DNA from 2 places in the Desulfofundulus sp. genome. Region 2 is predicted to be linked to the other one. Evidence: a T-box and tRNA genes for the amino acid it is inferred to sense, from the RefSeq annotation. Region 2 holds a T-box; the other holds one or more tRNA genes.

Region 1 (13,525 bases), on a different contig from region 2:
AGCACGAAGGTATTTTATTTTTCAACCCGGGCAGCGTCTATGACCCCCGGGGACAACAGGGACCCGGGTGCGGCCTTCTGATCATTGAAGGGCGGGAAGTTAAAGCGAGTTTTGGCCCCCAGCGGTAAAAGGACCACAAAAATGTAACCCCGGCGGCGGTGGCAGCCGGGGGTTTTTAAAAGTTTTAGCTGCGCATTATGATGCCTTCCAGAACGTTGGCCACATCTTCACAGCAGTCAAGAATGGATTCCATTTTTTCGTAGATTTCTTTAAATTGGATAATCTTTTTCAGGTCGTTATTTTCGTGGAAGAGGACCTGCAAACTCTCGCGGTAGAGCTGGTCGGCCTCTTTCTCCAGGTCGTTGATACGGAAGGTGTGGCGGTGGATTTCATTTAATTTTTTGTCGGCCAGCAGCTGAACCGCTTCCACAATCTCATCCATGCAGTTTTCCACGATCCGGGCGAACAGGCGCATGTATGGGTCTGGTTCTTTAATCCGGTATATGTCCAGCAGGTCCGAGCAGGCTTCCATCCCGTCGAGGACGTCGTCCAGCTTTACTGTGAGCAGCATAATGTCTTCCCGTTCCAACGGGGTTATGAAGGTCTGGTTTAATGCTTTGAAGATGGTATGGGTGTACTCGTCGCCCCGGTCTTCCAGGAGCTTGATGTTTTCCGCATAGCTTTCAGTATCCTCCAGGAGTTCGACGTTTTCCCGGAAAAGCCTGGCAGCCTCTTTCAAATTCTTCACAATCAGGATGAAGTGTTCAAAAAAAACATCTTGCCTGCGTTTTAAAATCATAGAAAAATTTGCCTCCAGTTACCTCCGTCTTTTTCCTTATATTTTAAACGTTATAATGTTCAAAAGTCCAGAGGGATCGATTTGTAGTGACAGGAAAGATTAAATTTAACAGATTTTTAACAAATCTCTGCGGAGATCAATGTTAATATACTTAGGGAGGACCTGTCCAGCCCATAATGGAGAAAGGAGAAATGCCGGGTGTTTGACAGTCACTTGGCGCTGATTGTTTTGGTAATTCTCCTGGCACTCACCTTTGACTTTATCAACGGTTTTCACGATACAGCCAACGCCATCGCCACTTCCATTTCCACCAAGGCTTTGAGGCCGCGGACGGCGATCGTCCTGGCTTCCGTGATGAACTTCATAGGGGCCATGACCTTCACGGGTGTGGCAAAGACTATCGGCGGGAAAATAGCTGACCCCTTGAGCCTGAGCAACGGGATGGTAGTTGTGCTGGCTGCTCTTATAGCGGCCAGTATCTGGAACCTGTTCACCTGGTACTACGGCCTGCCCAGCAGTTCCTCCCACGCCCTGATTGGTTCTTTGACCGGTGCGGTGATTACATCAGCAGGTTTTTCGGCAGTTAATTTTCATGGTTTCATCAGCATTCTGGAAGCCCTGATCCTGTCACCGCTGCTGGCTGTTGTTGCCGGTTTTACCATCATGACCCTCATCAAGGTGATTTTCCACTACTCTGTTCCTCACCGGATTAACCGCCGCTTCCGCATACTACAGGTTTTTACCGCTGCTTTCCAGGCCTTTTCCCACGGCACCAACGATGCCCAGAAAACCATGGGTATCATTACCTTCGCCCTGGTGGCCGGCGGGTTTCAAAACTCGCTTCACATTCCGGTTTGGGTCAAGCTCTCCGCCGCCCTGGCCATGGCGCTGGGCACTTCGGTGGGTGGCTGGAGGATCATTAAAACTGTGGGTACGCGTATCATCAAGCTGGACCCGGGTAGTGGTTTTTCCGCCGACTTGAGTTCAGCCCTGGTGATCCTGGGGGCTACATTTTTAAAGCTCCCCGTGAGTACCACCCATGTCATTTCCTCTTCGGTCATCGGTGTGGGTACGGCCAGGCGTTTTTCCACGGTCAAGTGGGGGACAGCCCAGAAAATCGTGACAGCCTGGCTGGTGACGCTGCCGGTTACTGCCCTCCTGGCAGGATTATCCTACGGGGTTTGTGCGGGGATAGGCAGGCTGGCGGCAGCAGTTCTACTGTAGCGGGCCGTCCCTTTTATCTCCCTGTTTTTCCTGATAATTGTTTTGACTTCCGCCTATCTTTCCGTTATAATATTATTTGCTGATGACAACTGAAGCTTTTCTTTGCGAGCGGGTGTAGCTCAATGGTAGAGCACCGGCCTTCCAAGCCGGGTACGTGGGTTCGATTCCCATCACCCGCTCCAATTATTGATAATACCTGATTTTCCGAACCGCGCCGGTGCTGCTGAGAGTTCCCCATCTTTCCACGCTGTCTACAGGGAAGGAGGGTGTTTGAAATGCGGCGCTGTGTGAAATGCAAAGGGGAACCGGTCATCGATCTGAAGTCGACCAATGCAGCTTTTTGCGAAGAACACTTTATCGAATACTTTTTAAGGCAGGTTGGCAGGGCCGTTGAAAAATATAAAATGATGGCGGGGGGTCAGCAGGTGCTGGTCGCCGTATCGGGCGGCAAGGACAGCATGGCCCTCTGGGATGCCCTTCTGTCACTGGGCTACGAGGCTGACGGGTTGCACATCGACCTGGGTATAGGAGAATATTCAAGGAAATCCCGGCTGGTTTGTGAGAAGTTTGCCGCCGTCCGGGGAGCGCGGCTGTACGTCCTCTCCCTGGTGGATACGTACGGCACGAATATGGAGGAAATCGTTCGGCGCACCCGCCGGGTTAGCTGTTCAGTCTGTGGTACGGTTAAAAGGTACCTGATGAACATGGTGGTACAACAAAAAGGCTACCGGGTGGTGGCAACGGGGCATAACCTGGACGATGAGACGGCGGCATTGCTAAGCAATTTGTTCAGCTGGCAGGAAGGTTACCTGGCGCGCCAGTATCCCTGCCTGCCTTCCACGCACCCCCGCCTCCCCGCGCGCATTAAACCGCTGGTGCGGCTGGGTGAACAGGAAACGGAGATGTACTGCCGTGTGAAGGGTATTGAATTTTGGGCCGGAGACTGCCCTCTGGCCCGGGGGGCAACATCTTTAGTCTATAAAGACCTGGTTAATTCTCTGGAAGATAAAATGCCCGGCACCAAGAGGAGATTCCTTTTCGGTTTCTGGGAGAGGGGGCGCAGGAATTTTACCGGTGAACCGGTGGAATTAAAAGACTGTTCCCTGTGCGGTCAGCCGACCACGGCAGATACCTGCCTCTTTTGCCGGCTGATGCAGAAGGCCGGTATCAACCCCTTGAGTCAGCCCCAGGTTTCGCAAGTGTAGGCGTGACCCCCTTTGTTGGGCAGGGTTGTGGGGAGCCTGTAAAAAGAGAGTTACAGGCTGTTGCCGGTTTGGTGCTTCTATAGTATAATATAGTCGCTACAAATCAATGGGGGCGGGCAAAAAGCCAGCCGCCCCCGGTGATGTCCCAGTAGCTCAGCTGGACAGAGCAACGGACTTCTAATCCGTGGGTCGGGGGTTCGAATCCCTCCTGGGACGCCATGTAAGAAAAATCAAAGGTTTACGGACTGACCCTCCTCGAGAAATCCGTTGTTTCTGACGAGGAGGGTTTTTTGTGCCAGAATAGCCAAACTCAACCCGGAGGCAATGGCTGAGGACGCCATAAGAGGGTACATCGAGAGTCTGAAAAAACATGGAGAGCCGCTACCCTTTGGCGGGAAATAAGAAACTGTTAATTTGGGCCGACAGCAGGCCGGTCAGTGCGGCCTGCTGCCCGGAGCGGTGAGCTGATCATCTTGCCGCCCGTTGGGTTTAGTCGGATTGCTTTTTAAAGGTTGCTTCCGGTTTTAAAGCTGTTCAACGGGTCTGTTCGACAAGCTTGGGGGGTTCGAAGCTGGCTATTTTAAACCATGTGGCCGCAGCCGTCAGCAACATAATCGCAGCGCCCGAAAAATACGGCACATTCATATGGAGGTCATATAATGCACCACCAGCCACCGGTCCCAGTATCCGGCCGAGGCTGTTGGACGACTGCATCAGTCCCATAGCGCTCGCCTGCCTGCCTGATGCATTTTTAGACAATAGGCTGGAAGCGCTTGGTCCGAGTAAAGAGGTGCCTGTATTGAAGATTGCGGCGTTCAGAATCAGCAATAACCTGTTGGAAGTCGTTAAAATAAGTAACATGCCGAGGGATGAGACGAGCATACCTGTTCTGATCAGATTAACGTCACCGAACCTTTTAGCCAGCTTGCCAAGCAGCCCTCCCTGAACGGCAACGCCGGTCAAGCCGAGAATAGCGAAGAGGACTCCGACTTCTCTGGGGCCGAAACCGGCTTTTTGGGCCGCAAATAAAGCAAACGTTGCTTCGAACATCGACATGGTGAAGTACAGTACGAAGCCGAGAACAAAAATTACCAGAAGAGGGTTTTTCAAAACGTTCAGGGTAATCCTGTCCCTGCCTGTAGCTTTGCTGGGACCGCGCTTTTCAAGAGACTCGGGTAGAAAGGAAATGGCAAAAAGCAGGTTCAAGATGGCCAATCCTCCGGCTACGAAAAAGGGCAGGGTGAAGTTGTAATGGCCCAACCAGCCTCCTATAGCCGGGCCTGCAATCATGCCCAGTCCCATGGCTGCGCCCATCATGCCCATACCCCGGGACCTTTCTTCACCGCTGGTTTTGTCAGCAATGTAGGCCATGGCTGTGGGCAGGGTGGCCGATGAAATAATGCCGGAGAGTATTCTGATAGCAAACATCATCCATAGTTTCGAGGCCAAACCAAACAATATAAACGTAATTCCGTATCCGCTCAAACCCATTAGCAAAAACGGTCTCCTGCCGATGCGGTCGGACAGCCTGCCCCACAAAGGAGCAAAAATAAATTGCATCAAAGAATAGGTAGCCATAAAGAATCCCAGGGTGGCGGGTCCTCCACCCAGTTTGACAATCATAAAGGGGAAAATCGGGATGACGATGCCAAAACCTGCCATTACCAGGAACAAGGTAATAAAAAGGATTGTCACCGGTCCGATGTTTTTGCTCATTGCGCCAACCCCTGTTCGCATTTTGAATTTATAACGGAACGGGATAAAAATTGGAGTAATTTCTGGTCTTCGACCAGCCTTGGAACTTTCACCTGGTTCATGGAAGCACCCTTTGCTATGAGTCTTTGCTGGAGTTCTTGAAAAGTACCCGGCTTAACCACCCGTAATGACAGGTTGCCTATACGCCCGGCCTTAAGGTTGGCTCCGTACCTTGGATTGGCCTCTTCTAGTGCTTTTTCCAGAACGTCCCGGCATTGTGTCATATCCGTTAATCCTTCGGGATTGAGAACTTCAACAAAGAACACGTATCTTCCGGGTGACGTGTCAAGGTCGAGCGCTGTGGTATAATCCACCAGGACACAGCCCCATTGTCTGGCAGCCTTTCCTAGTGCGCAATAGACTGCCTCTTCCAGGGTTTTTTCCCCCGCCAGGTTGAGTAACTGCCCTTTTCTGTGTAAAAATTCAATGACCGGGCTGTTGTTGAAATAACCCGTCACCTTGATTATGTCTCCAAGCCTGTAGCGATACAATCCCGCATAGTTGGTAACCACAACCTCGTAACTTTGTCCCGGTTCCAGCTGGTTAAGATTGAGTGTGGCCGGATTTGATTTATCAAGCTGGTCTGCCGGAATGAATTCAAAAAAAGCGGTCCGGGGTGTAAGCACATAACTGGTCTCGCCGGGCCTGATGGCTATACCCACCATGGCTTCGGTAGCACTATAAACAGCTGAATAAACGGGTAGTTGCCCGATGTATAGTTGAAGTTTGTCCATATAAATTTTGAAGCTTCCCCCGGCCACGCAGCAGATATACTGCATCCGGGGCCACAGACGTAAAGCTATGCCTGTCATCCCCCTGCTAATCTCTGAGGCCAGTTGTTCAGCCCGGCCGGGGTCGGGCAGCAGTCGTTTCTGAAGCGCTGCCCTGATTTCCGGTTCCAAATTCAGGTGTTTGCTGAGGCTCCCTTTTGCCAGGTCGGCAGTTAAATTGGACCATTCTTCTTCCAGAACACGGAACAGGTGGAGTATCGATGATGGGAAAGGTGCGTTGATAAAACCGAGTTCTTTTTCCCTGAGCGCAAAAAGCAGGTGTAAATACAGTGCTGTTCGCTGGTCGGTTAACTCTAAAATTTCAGGAGGTGAAGTCCACAGGTAAGGTGTGATCGCTTTCATGGAAGCCATTCCGCTCGAAGTTGCCGCACCGACCGGGATTCCTCCGCTGGTTGAGCCGTTCCTGGCCGAATTCATTAATAGTAATCCTCTCCGGTCGCTGCGGTGACCCGGTATCGAACGGTGCAATATACCCTGGGTCAGCAGCATCATATGGGTGTTGACCAATTTCCTGCTCACAGAGGTGACGGGTATTAACTTTTGCCTGCCCGTGGTTCCGGAACTCAAACCAAAATATATTACCGGGAGCGAAGTCAGGACGTTTTTCTCACCAGTGGCCATTCTTTCAATGTAAGGTTCATAATCGTTGTAGGTAGTTAAGGGTACTCTTTGCTTATATTCCTTGACATTACTTATGGCCTGGAACTTGTGGAGGCGACCGTATGCGGAATCACGGTTTAAATGTAATATCCTTTTTAGAACCTTTTCGTTGACTGCAACTGCGTTTATGGTATCCGTTTCAAATTTTCTTGTATAAATTTCAGCTGCGGTATTCATGGCCAAACCAAGTATGCGTTGAACAGCAGACATTGTGTCACATCCTCCGTGGTCAGTTGAAAGTTAGATTTCTGCCAGGTGGAGACGTAGAACTTCAATCGTTTTGGCCAGCCGGGGCTTGATCTCCTCTCTCATGTCCAGGTATACCTGTCTGCCCCGGGCAGTCAGTTCATAAACTCTGACCAATCCTCTTGCAGGATCTGTACTTTGAGAGATAAGACCCATCCTTTCCATTTTCTGAAGCATGGGGTAAATGGAGCCCGGGGAAGGTTTCCAGTTTCCCCTGGTCATCTCCATTATCCGGTCCATAATTTGTTTTCCATACATTTTTTCTTTGGACAATAAACAAAGGACATAAAAGGGCAATAATCCCTTGAGAAACAAGCCGCCACACAATTTAGAAAGGTCGACCAGTTCGTTATAAGTTCTGTTGGTATCAGGATCCATAATAAAAGGGTTTTAAAAACCCCCCTGACTCCCTCCTTTCAATAAAGTATCGTTAACGATAATATATATCATAATAAAGAAGTAGTCAATTAGCCAACTTTTGATCACGAAATACATTACTAAATATCCCCCAAGTAGTTTGCTCGGACATGTGTTCCTTTACGGTTAACAGCGGTTTCTTGAAATCTACATAAAACAAAAACCCGGGCTGGTCCTGGTCCATCCCGGGTTTTCAGACTAGTGGGTATGTTCGCCCCTGTGTAACTTTACAGGCCGACCCTGGCGCGAGCGTAGGGCTCCATGTGACCGCGCACATTGAGACTCTTGGACATGACGATCATCTCTCCGTCTTCCAGGGGGATGCCTGTCTTGGGGTGAGGTCCTATTTGTTCGATCAACCACTCTTTGAACAACTGCAGACCGCCCATGTTTACCGGAAAACCACCCCACAAATCCCACGCCCTGAAGTAAACATAAAAATGCAGCCGGTAGACCCCCGCCTTTCTGTCCAGGCGGATTTTGGTGTCAATCAGCCTGAGGCACGGCAGGGACTTCCCTCTGGCCAGGTCGGCAGGGGAAGCTACTTCTATACACCCTTTGACGTGGTCGAAACCATAAGTGCGGTAGTAACGGATCAGGTCGTCCACCTGCTGGCAGATGCGCTCTCCGTAGGTGTAAGACTCGTTTTCTGATCTGTACGGGTTCAGGATGTAGGTGGCAAAGTATTCCTCGATCTTGTCCATCGTGGTAGGGGGTGCCGGAATGCCCAGTCCTGGCGGCAGGATATCGCAGAGCGGCCGCTCCCAGGGGTGCGTGATCTGGCACACCAGGAAGTCGAATTCACGCCGGCTGTTGTCGCACCGGCCCTGCTCATCTGCGCCGCCGCCCCACTCGGGGAAGTATGTGTAGGCGTCAATTTCGAAGAGCTTTTTTAAGAGCAGGTACCAGGCTTCAGGGAGGTTTCTGGCTTTAATAAAAACTGGTTCGAGGTATTCCCTTATATCTTCAGACATTTTCCTCTGTCTCCTTTTTATCTTTAATCGGTAAGAATGTAACATTTGAGAGATTCTGAGTCAAGACATATCTTTGTGTATGTGTATGTCCCCAAACATTTGCTCCCATGGTATAATTAAAGCGTGGCAGGAAAAGGTGCCACGGGGTTACAGAAAAACGGTGAATAATATAGCGTAGTTATTCAGCATACTTGTATAACTGATCCTGTTGCAGGAGGGGGAAAAGTGAATTCCGTGATTTTGGTCAAGCATCCCCTGGTCAGCGACCGGCTCCGGACTCTGCGGGACCGGGAAACCGGTACCGAGCTCTTTCGCAGGGCTTTGCGAGAGCTGGGCCTCGTGCTGGCCGTGGAGGCGACCCGTCACCTGCCCACCAGGGAAACCACCGTGGTTACACCCCTGGGTGTGGAAGCCCGGGTTGAGGAAGTGGACTCCGCCAGGTGTCTTCTGGTCCCGGTGCTGCGGGCAGGCCTGGGTTTTGTGGACAGTTTCTTTGAATTCCTGCCCAAAGCCGGGGTCGCCCACGTGGGCGTGGCCAGGGACCACGATACACTGGAAGCGAGGGTTTACCTGAGTTCAGTGCCCGGTAATGCGTTTGAGTACGACCATGTATTTATACTGGACCCCATGCTGGCGACTGGTAACACCAGCGTAAAAGTTCTGGAGTTGTTGCGTGAAGCCGGTTGCTCGAGCGACAAAGTGACCCTCGTTTGCGCGTTTGCCGTGGAACCCGGGATAGAACGGGTTGTCCGGGGATTCCCGGGTATCCGGATCGTGACCGCTTCCATAGACCCGGTTTTAAACGACTCTGGTTATATTGTACCCGGCCTGGGAGATGCGGGAGACAGGCTCTTTTTAACATAATTTGGTATTGCAGTTTTTGCTCTCTTCAGGTAAAATACCTTACTAGTGTACGGCGCATATATCAGGCCAGGAAAGACTTTTCCGGTGCGAATTTTACCGTAAATTTTTTGGGGGCTGGGAGGTAAAAGGTCTTTCTTTCTGGAGGAAATATCCTTCAACCGTAGAATTAAGTATTTACCTGAAAAAATGGTTACACTATAGTAATGTTCGACCTGTATATGGCAAAAAGGGTTAAAAGGGGTTAAATCTGGTGTTGCTAAAAAGCTGTTATAAGGGGGAGCATAGATGAAAGCTAACGCGGAAAGGATAGAGAAAAACACTGTTTTACTGGAAGTAGAGGTAGATGCCGATCAATTTTCCCAGGCAATGGATAAAGCCTACCGGAAACTGGCCAGGAAGGTCAACGTGCCCGGTTTCCGGCCTGGTAAAGCTCCCCGGATTATCCTGGAGCGGCATATCGGCAAACAGGCATTGCTGGATGAAGCAGTGGAAATCCTTATTCCGGAGGCTTATTTTAAAGCGGTACAGGATACGGGTATCGAGCCGGTGGCCCAGCCCCAGCTGGAACTTGTCCAGGTGGAAGAGGGTAAGCCGGTGGTGTTCAAGGCCAGGGTTGTGGTAAAACCTGAAGTAGAACTGGGTCAGTATAAGGGGTTGGAAGTAACCCAACCAGGTACGGAAGTCACACCTGAAGATGTCCAGAAGGAACTGGAACGGCTGCAGAACCGTCATGCCAAGCTGGTAAGCCTTGACGAGGGTACGGTGCAGCAAGGGGATTTTGTCACCATTGATTTTGAAGGCCGTGTTGACGGCGAACCGTTTGAAGGGGGGCAGGCTACCGATTACACGCTGGAGGTTGGGAATGCCGGTTTAATTCCCGGTTTTGAGGAACAGCTGGTTGGGATGTCCATCAATGAAACCAGGGAAATTACGGCTCGTTTTCCCGAGGACTATCCCAGGCCGGAGCTCTCGGGAAAGGAAGCAGTATTCACCGTCACTGTGAAGGCCATCAGGCGCAGGGAACTAGCTCCACTGGATGACGAGTTTGCCAAGGACGTAAGCGAATTTGATACCCTGGAGGAATTAAGGGCGGACCTGGAGAATAAATTAAAACAAGCTGCTGAAAACAGGGCAAAAGCAGAAATCAGGCAGGCTGTCCTCAAGAAAGCGGTGGAAAATGCGCAGGTCGATATCCCCGAAGAAATGATCAAGACCCGTCTGGCGGAAATGCTTCAAAGCCTGGAACGGCGCTTGATGGTTCAGGGCCTTACTCTTGAAAACTACCTGAAGTATTCGAACAGCACCATGGAGGATATGGAAGAACGCCTCCGCCCGGATGCCCAGGAGAGCCTGAAGACCATGCTGGTGCTGGATGCCATCGCCAGGGCTGAAAACATCACCGTCACCGAGGAAGAAATACAGGCCGAAATTGAGCGCATGGCTAAGGAAATGCAGCAGGACCCTGAGGTAGTGCGTAAAGTGGTGGAAGGTCAGGGGCAGCTGGAGGCGGTCATAACCGGGTTGGTGCGGGAAAAGGTAATCCAGTTTCTGGTTGACCATGCCAGGATAGTTGCTCAAGACGGGCAGCAAACAGCAGCGGAGTAATTTCCCGTGGTGAACGCTCGAATGAAAATCCATCCTTTACGCAGGAGGTAACGTTACGATGTCGACCCTGGTTCCGATTGTCGTTGAACAAACCAACCGCGGTGAGCGGGCATATGATATTTATTCACGCCTTTTAAAAGACCGGATAATTTTTATCGGTGGACCCATAGACGACCATGTGGCCAACCTGGTTATTGCCCAGATGCTCTTCCTGGAGGCTGAAGATCCCGAAAAAGATATCCATTTTTATATCAATTCTCCCGGCGGAATCGTTACTGCCGGGCTCGCCATTTACGATACCATGCAGTATATCAAACCGGATGTTTCCACCATCTGCCTGGGCCAGGCCGCCAGCATGGGCTCCTTCTTGCTGGCTGCCGGGGCCAAGGGCAAGCGTTATGCACTACCTTACGCTCGTATCATGCTGCACCAGCCTCTGGGCGGGGTGCAGGGTCAGGCCACGGAAATTGAGATTCATGCCCGGGAAATCCTTCGCATAAAAGATATCCTTAACGAGCTGCTGGCCAAACATACCGGCCAGTCGAGGGAAAAAATTGCCAAAGATACCGAGCGTGATTTCTTTATGTCAGCTGAGGAAGCAAAAGAATATGGTATCATCGATGAGGTGTTGAATTACCGGAAGCCAAAATAAAAGAGGTGTTTAGCCATGTTTAACGACAAAGGTCAGCTCAAGTGCTCCTTTTGCGGCAAGCTTCAGGACCAGGTCAAAAAACTGGTGGCCGGTCCTGGGGTCTACATTTGTGATGAGTGTATTGAGCTTTGCAATGAAATTATTGAAGAGGAACTGAGCGAGGACCTTGGGCTTGACCTGGGGGATATTCCCAAGCCCAAGGAAATTAAAGAAATACTGGACCAGTACGTCATCGGCCAGGAGCAGGCCAAGAAAACCCTGGCCGTGGCGGTTTACAACCACTACAAGCGTATCAACCTGGGTGGCAAGATAGACGATGTGGAACTGCAGAAGAGCAACATTATCATGCTGGGGCCGACGGGCTGCGGTAAAACCCTGCTGGCCCAGACCCTGGCCCGGTTGCTCAATGTACCCTTTGCCATTGCTGACGCCACATCTCTGACTGAGGCCGGTTATGTGGGTGAGGACGTGGAAAACATCCTGTTGAAACTCATCCAGGCGGCTGATTACGATGTGGAGAAAGCGGAAAAGGGCATCGTCTACATTGACGAAATTGACAAGATCGCCCGCAAGTCGGAAAACCCGTCCATTACCCGGGACGTGTCCGGCGAGGGTGTTCAGCAGGCTCTTTTAAAGATCCTGGAGGGCACTGTTGCCAGCGTGCCGCCCCAGGGTGGCCGCAAGCACCCCCACCAGGAGTTCATCCAGCTGGATACCACCAACATCCTGTTTATCTGCGGTGGTGCCTTTGACGGTATCGAAAAGATCATCCAGAACCGCATCGGGAAGAAGGGCCTGGGCTTTGGGGCCGAAATCCAGAGCAAGCGTGACCAGAAGATTGGGGAAATCTTGAGCCACATTCTACCTGAAGACCTGCTTAAATACGGTCTTATCCCCGAGTTTGTGGGCCGCTTGCCCATTATCGTCACCCTGGATGCCCTGGATGAGGAAGCCCTCATTCGCATCCTGACCGAGCCCAAGAATGCCCTGGTCAAGCAGTATGAAAAGCTGTTCGAGCTGGATGGGGTGAGCCTTGAGTTTCATCCAGACGCCCTGCGGACGGTGGCCCAGGAAGCTCTCAAGCGCAACACCGGGGCGCGGGGGCTGCGTGCCATTCTGGAAGACATCATGCTGGATGTGATGTACGAGATTCCCTCCCGGGAAGATATCGCCAGGGTGATCATCACCAGGGACACCATCCTGAAAAAGGATAAACCCCTGGTGGTGGCCGTGGACCGCAAGAAGAAGAAGGAAGAAACGGCGTAATCACCGGGAGACGGATTACCGGTTGGAAGCACACGTGACTTGGACGTGTGCTTTTTTTCGTTGGGGTATGCTGTGAAAAATAGGGTGGCGGTGTTTTTTAGATGCATAAAAAGGCAATAATAGATCCTGCCAAGTAATAGAGGCAAGGAGGCATGACCGTGGCAGAATTTCCCGGGGGAGTGGGTAGCTTTATCACTTTTGTCCAGGTTTTCTTCGGAGTAATCATCGGCCTTTACTTCTGGAACCTTCTGAAGGCCCAGCAGGGCAACAGGACAGCCGTGGAGCGGGAATCCCGCAGGGAAATAGAAAAGCTGCAGCGTTTGCGGTCTATTTCCCTCACCGAGCCTCTGGCTGAAAAAACCAGGCCCAGCAAGTTCGAAGAGATTATTGGCCAGGAAGAGGGCTTGCGCTCACTGCGGGCGGCCCTTTGCGGCCCCAATCCTCAGCATGTTATTATCTACGGGCCGCCCGGGGTGGGTAAGACGGCTGCTGCCAGGCTGGTGCTTGAGGAGGCCAAAAAGAATCCCCATTCCCCTTTCAAGGAAAATGCAAAGTTTGTTGAAGTTGATGCTACCACGGCCCGTTTTGACGAGCGGGGAATTGCCGACCCCCTGATCGGCTCGGTGCACGACCCCATCTACCAGGGGGCCGGACCCATGGGTATGGCGGGCATACCCCAACCCAAACCCGGTGCTGTGACCAGGGCCCATGGCGGGATACTCTTTATCGATGAGATTGGCGAACTTCACCCGATTCAGATGAACAAGCTGCTCAAGGTCATGGAAGACCGCAGGGTCCTTTTGGAAAGCGCCTATTACAATTCCGAAGATCCCAACATTCCCAGCCACATCCACGATATCTTTCAAAATGGCCTGCCTGCGGATTTCCGCCTGGTGGGGGCCACCACGCGTACGCCGGAGGAAATGCCGCCCGCGCTGCGTTCCCGGTGCGTGGAGATCTTTTTCCGCCCTTTGTTGCCCTATGAAATTGAAACCATTGCCGCCAATGCCGCTCGCAAGGTTGGCTTCCCCCTGGATGAACGGGGGCTGACTGTAATTAAAAAATTT
Region 2 (5,700 bases):
CCACCTTGATGCGGTGGAGCTTTTCGGCAATCACCTTGTTCGGTGTCTTGCCGCTGTAATAGTAGCCCACCCGGGGCCGGGCCTCCAAAAGGCCGGCCATGGTCAAAATAGCCATATCGGGACGCAAGGTGGCCCGGGTGAGGGAGAGGCGCTCGGCAATCTGCTCACCGGTAATGGGACCTTCCTTTTTGACAATCTCCAGAATGGCTTCCTGTCGCTTGGAAAGTTCCAATTTCATCGCCCCTTAAAAGAGCAATTATGCTATACTAATCAACCTTATGACCCCAATTATATATATTATATATTCCTTTAACATTTCCCTTCTGCACGGGAATTAAAATTCATGTATACAATTTAGTTCCTGCCCGGGTAAATATTGATCAACCGTTTAAAACGTTGACCACGGTCCATGCTTGTAAGAGGCAGCCCCACCGGCACCAGAATATTCAGGCCGGTGAAGCGACCAGTTTGCTCAGGTCGGCCACCTCCAGGGCCAGGGTGGCCACTCCTTTGAGCAGGCTCAAACGGTTGTTCCTGATCCTTTCGTCGTCCACCATGACCATGACAGCGTCAAAAAACTGATCAACACCCGGCCGCAGGGAAGCCATGGCTGCCAGCGCCCCCCGGTAATCCCGGGCGGCCAGGTTCCGGCCAACCTCCCTATGAACTTCTTTCAATTTTTCATACAGGGCCACTTCCGCGGGATGTACAAGGGCAGCCGGGTCGACTGTCGTGGAACCGTGTCTGCGGGACAGGTTGTAGGCACGGGTAAAAGCAGTGAGTACTGCTTCAAAATGAGGTTCGGCGCGAAAGGCTTCCAGTGCCCGGGCACGCTGCCAGGCACCGGTTAGATCATCAAGACCGACCGCCAGCACAGCCTCCACCGTATCGTAAGACAATCCCCGGTCGGCAAAAATCCCTTTCAGACGCTGGGCAAAGAAGTCCATCAAGTGGGAAACAACCTGTTCCCTACCCAGTTTTAGTTCAACCCGCCCCCTGTACTGCTCGTAGGCCTGTTCAATCAACCCGCGCAAGGAAAGTATCAGTTCACCCTCCAGGCAGATATAACATACCCCGAGGGCTTGCCGTCGCAACCCGTAAGGATCCTGGGAACCCGTGGGTTCGATACCGATGGCAAAACAACCCACCAGGGTATCCATCTTATCAGCAAGACTCAAAATCCGCCCCGGCATGCTTACCGGCAGCTCATCACCTGAAAAACGGGGCAGGTAATGCTCGTAAATAGCCCGGGCCACTGCCGGGTCCTCTCCGGAAGCCAGAGCATATTCCCGGCCCATAACACCCTGCAATTCGGGGAATTCGTAAACCATACTGGTCACAAGGTCGGCCTTGGCCAGGTATGCCGCACGCAGCACGTGTTCTGTTTCTTTTTCATCAGCGGCCAGAATACGGGCCAGGTAACGGGACAGGCCAATAAGGCGTTCCACCTTGTCGTAAACCGTACCCAAACTCTCCTGCCAGACGACCTTCTTTAAGGCCTCAACCCGGTCTGCCAGGGGTGTGGCCAGATCTTCTTTCCAGAAAAAGGCGGCATCGGCGAGGCGAGCCCGCAACACCTTTTCATTCCCGGCCCGGACGATATCCAGGTGCTCCTGGTTGCCGTTGCTGACAGCGATAAAACGGGGCAGTAATTTACCTGTGGCATCACGCACGGGGAAATAACGCTGGTGTTCGCGCATGGGCGTAACAAGAACCTCTGCGGGCAGGTGCAGAAAAGCTTCGTCAAAGCTGCCGCATAGGGCTGCCGGATATTCCACCAGGTTGGTCACTTCGGAAAGAAGCTCTTCGTCGGGTTCCACCCGACCGCCAACCCGAGCTGCCAGCTCCTGTACCTGGTCCCAGATCATCTTCCGGCGCCGGTCGGGGTCCACCACAACCCGGCCCCGCTCCATAACCTCCAGATATTTAGCGGCATGGGGAATTTCCAGAGGGCCTTCACTTAAAAACCGGTGTCCACATGTAATCCGCCCGGACCGCAGCCCCGCGTAGGAGAAATCAATCACCTGGTCGCCGTAGAGAGCGACCAGCCAGCGAATGGGACGGGCAAAACGCACCTCCAGAGCTCCCCAGCGCATGGGTTTTGGGAAATGCAAGCCGGCAATTATAGAGGGGCAGAGCTCTGCAAGCACTTCCGCTGCAGGCCGGCCCTCCTGACGCTTCACTGCAAAAACGTATTCGACGGGACCCAGGTTTTTCACCACCAGCTCTGAAACATCCACCCCCTGGCTTTTCGCAAAACCCAGGGCTGCACGGGTGGGCTCCCCGGCCGGATTGAAGGCCACTTTAACTGCCGGCCCTTTTACTTCCTGGACCAGTGACTCCTGCACATCACCCAGGTCGTGAACATAGAGGGCCAGGCGCCGGGGCGTGCCATAGGTTTTAATTTCACCAAAGGGCAGCCGGTTCTCCCGCAACAGATTTGCTGCCAGTTCCTTCAATTGTCCCAGGGCCGGGTCCAAAAACCGGGCCGGTATTTCTTCCGTACCAATTTCCAGTAAGAAATCCTGGGTATGCATGTCTGTCCTCCCTCGATAATAAGTTCTCATTCGGTAACTTAACGGTTGTCATTTTAAAAGAGGGTAACCCATTTCCTCCCGCTGGGCCACATAGGCCGCGGCACAGGCGCGGGCCAGGTTGCGTACCCGGTGGATGAAAGCAGTACGCTCGGTAACGCTGATAGCGCCCCGGGCATCCAGGAGGTTGAAGGTATGGGAACATTTGAGCACGTAATCGTACGCCGGCAGGACCAGGCCCTTTTCTACTATGCGCCGGGCTTCCCTTTCGTACATCTCGAAAAGCTTAAAAAGCATATCTGTATCTGCCTCTTCAAAATTATAATGGGAATATTCCACTTCGCCCCTGTGGTGTACATCTCCGTATGTCAGGCCGTTGACCCATTCGATGTCAAAAACATTATCCTTGCCCTGGATGAACATGGCCAGACGCTCCAAACCGTAAGTGATTTCCGCAGAAACGGGATGGCATTCCAGACCCCCGCATTGCTGGAAATAGGTGAACTGGGTGATCTCCATCCCGTCCAGCCATACCTCCCAGCCCAGACCCCAGGCACCCAGGGTGGGGGATTCCCAGTTATCCTCCACAAAACGTATATCATGCTCCCGGGGGTTGATCCCTATGGCCGCCAGACTCTCAAGGTATACCTCCACCACATCATCGGGGGAGGGTTTAAGGATCACCTGGTACTGGTAATAATGCTGCAGCCGGTTGGGATTCTCTCCGTAGCGGCCGTCGGTGGGCCGGCGGGAAGGCTCCACATAGGCCACCCGCCAGGGTTCGGGCCCTAAAACCCGCAAGAAAGTAGCCGGATTCATGGTACCCGCACCCTTTTCCACATCGTAAGGCTGCTGGATAATGCAGTTTTGACCGGCCCAAAAACGGTTTAAAGCCAGGATCAGGTCTTGAAAGTTCATGTAGACATTCCTCCCTGAAACACCTTTATTCCAAGGGACACTCCCCTGGTGGGGCTGCAACAAGACTAAACCGCCCTTTTCCCGGAGGCCCAAAGTCAAATAGTTAGTTTGCAGGCGGGCTTAAAAACTTAAACCCCCCGCCCGGGCATACCATGCCAGGGACGGGAGGTACTTCCCGCGGTTCCACCCTGTTTGGCCGCTACAAGAGCGGCCCCCTCATTTGGTGCAGGCTTTACTCACCGCCACCTGATACGGCGGCTTTCCTCCTGCCGCTCAGGAACCCCTTTCACACGGGTTCGTTTTACCGGGCTCCCACCTTTTCCCGGCTCTCTGTAAAAACTCCCCCGGCTACTCTTTCCCTCATCGCCGGATATTCTGTTGAACAATGTTAATTTATCAAATTGGCGGGCTAAAGTCAACGGGAACGCTGTTTGCCGTCGTCGCATCCCCATTGGCCATATTCTTTGCCAGCGGGAAGGCCGGAATCTTTCCGCACCCCCCCTTACGTAGGGCCCCCAGGTTCGGTATATTGCTGCTCCCCCTCAGCTTTATTTTGCTGATCACCCCGACCGGGACGTTCAATTTCCAGGGTGTAATTCCTGGCCATGGCCGTAACCGCACCCAGGGCTCCCAGCACAGCCAGCTGGCTGCTGGCCAGGGTTCCCACAAGACCCAGTGCCCCCAGGGGAGCGGGCAGTTCCATGACCGTCCTGTCCCCCTGTTTTATCTTGATTTTAGTTTCCTGGCTCCGGTGAAAAAGTTCCTTCAAGTGCTCCAAAAATTCCTGCCCCCGATCCTGGAGTTTTTCCGTGATGTGCTTCCTCTCTTCCTCCAGGCGAATAAGGGCCTGTACGACATCACCTCCGGAAGCATCAAGAGCCTCCTTGGCTTCCTTGTAACTCACCCCCAGGCGAGACCTGATCAGATCGATTTTTTCCAACTCGCTGTTCATGTGCAGCCCGTCCTCCCTGATTCTTTTATTTAACCTTATTTAACCCGGGAGTCCGGCCGTTTATACATGTTCCAGAAGTTCCAGAAAACGAGGGGATTTTATGCGCCTGTCCAGGTGGTACTCCAGATGGGAGCGCAGTACTTCCTTCAACTCCCTGCGAATCGCCATCCCCGCCTGCAACTGACCGAGTCTGCCGGGATCCCAGCGCAACAGAAGTTTCAGGAAATCCACCGTGCCCCGGCAACAGAGCAACCCGTTCCCTTCTTTTCCGGCACAGGTAGCACAGACCACACCTCCGGCCCCGGCATTGAAAACTACCCTGCTGCCTTTAATGGGTCCCCGGCATAAAACACAACTTTCCAGACAGGGCTGATAGCCAAGAATGGTCAGCAGCTTTATTTCAAAGGCCCGGGCCAGCAATTCGCCATCTCCATTACCCAAAACACGCAGCGTTTCCACCAACAATTTAAAAATCGCTTCGCCCGGCTCTTCTTCGGCGGTCATACTGTCCACCAGCTCGGTCAGATAAGCGGCATAGCTCAGCTTATCCAGGCGGCAGCGCAGTTCCGGAAACATCTCCAGCAGTTCGCACTGGCTTACCGTATCCAGACCGTTGCCCCGGCGGAGAAGAAATTGGGAATGGCAAAAGGGTTGCACCGCCCCCCGTTTACGGCTGGTGGGCTTACACGCCCCGTAAGCAATGACTCTCATTTTCCCTTTTTCCAGGGAAAATAAAGTTAATAACTGGTCGGCCTCCTGGATGTTCACGGATTTCAGAACCACCGCCCTGACCTTGTATAACCTCACCTGGCCCACCCTTTCCGCCCGGATAGACAAAATTCGTGTGTACAATCCAGAGAATATAATGAAAGTCTTCCTGTTGTTTACCATATATTTTACTGTATGACGCACAGCCTGACCAGGGTACTTAAGCCGGCCCGAGGGGGTGAAAGTATCAGGTTTGTTATTGTGCCTCTACAAAAGATAAAAATTATCCTCGTTGCCTGCTTGTTTCTGGGCGGCCTTTCTCTGGTACTGCACACCATGACCAGTATCCATCACCAGGCCTCTATCAATGCCCTTTCCTGGGCTTTAGCCGGCCGGGTAATTGTAGTGGATCCGGGACACGGCGGGGTGGATCCTGGAGTGGTGGGGAAAAACAATGTTCTGGAAAAGGACCTGGTCCTGGCCGTGGGGCAAAAGCTGGCCCTCTACCTGCGCCAGAGTGGAGCCAGGGTAATCATGACCCGGGAAGGAGACCATGACCTGGCCGACCCGGAAATAACCGGCCTTTAT

Evidence for each region. A T-box is a leader RNA that pairs with one kind of tRNA and senses whether it is charged. The one in region 2 lies ahead of glyQ (glycine--tRNA ligase subunit alpha), so its partner is inferred to be a tRNA-Gly.
Region 1: it encodes a tRNA-Gly, which carries the amino acid that the T-box ahead of glyQ (glycine--tRNA ligase subunit alpha) is inferred to sense. The anticodon was not compared.

The regions. Positions count from the first base shown of each region.
Region 1 covers NZ_JBNATZ010000038.1:1,341-14,865, forward strand. The annotation lists gene ACPLUI_RS04095 (metallophosphoesterase) at 1-128, shown strand, start outside; gene ACPLUI_RS04100 (DUF47 domain-containing protein) at 185-799, opposite strand; gene ACPLUI_RS04105 (anion permease) at 998-2,023, shown strand; tRNA gene ACPLUI_RS04110 (tRNA-Gly) at 2,132-2,205, shown strand; gene ACPLUI_RS04115 (ATP-binding protein) at 2,299-3,228, shown strand; tRNA gene ACPLUI_RS04120 (tRNA-Arg) at 3,371-3,447, shown strand; gene ACPLUI_RS04125 (MFS transporter) at 3,763-4,944, opposite strand; gene ACPLUI_RS04130 (GH3 auxin-responsive promoter family protein) at 4,941-6,644, opposite strand; gene ACPLUI_RS04135 (PadR family transcriptional regulator) at 6,675-7,058, opposite strand; gene ACPLUI_RS04140 (hypothetical protein) at 7,325-8,071, opposite strand; gene upp (uracil phosphoribosyltransferase) at 8,297-8,935, shown strand; gene tig (trigger factor) at 9,221-10,540, shown strand; gene clpP (ATP-dependent Clp endopeptidase proteolytic subunit ClpP) at 10,599-11,192, shown strand; gene clpX (ATP-dependent Clp protease ATP-binding subunit ClpX) at 11,208-12,458, shown strand; partial or broken gene lonB (ATP-dependent protease LonB) at 12,617-13,525, shown strand, end outside.
Region 2 covers NZ_JBNATZ010000151.1:82-5,781, reverse strand. The annotation lists gene ACPLUI_RS09775 (helix-turn-helix transcriptional regulator) at 1-232, opposite strand, end outside; gene glyS (glycine--tRNA ligase subunit beta) at 447-2,537, opposite strand; gene glyQ (glycine--tRNA ligase subunit alpha) at 2,586-3,452, opposite strand; T-box leader at 3,607-3,825, opposite strand; gene ACPLUI_RS09760 (DUF4342 domain-containing protein) at 3,955-4,404, opposite strand; gene recO (DNA repair protein RecO) at 4,465-5,256, opposite strand; partial or broken gene ACPLUI_RS09750 (N-acetylmuramoyl-L-alanine amidase) at 5,374-5,700, shown strand, end outside.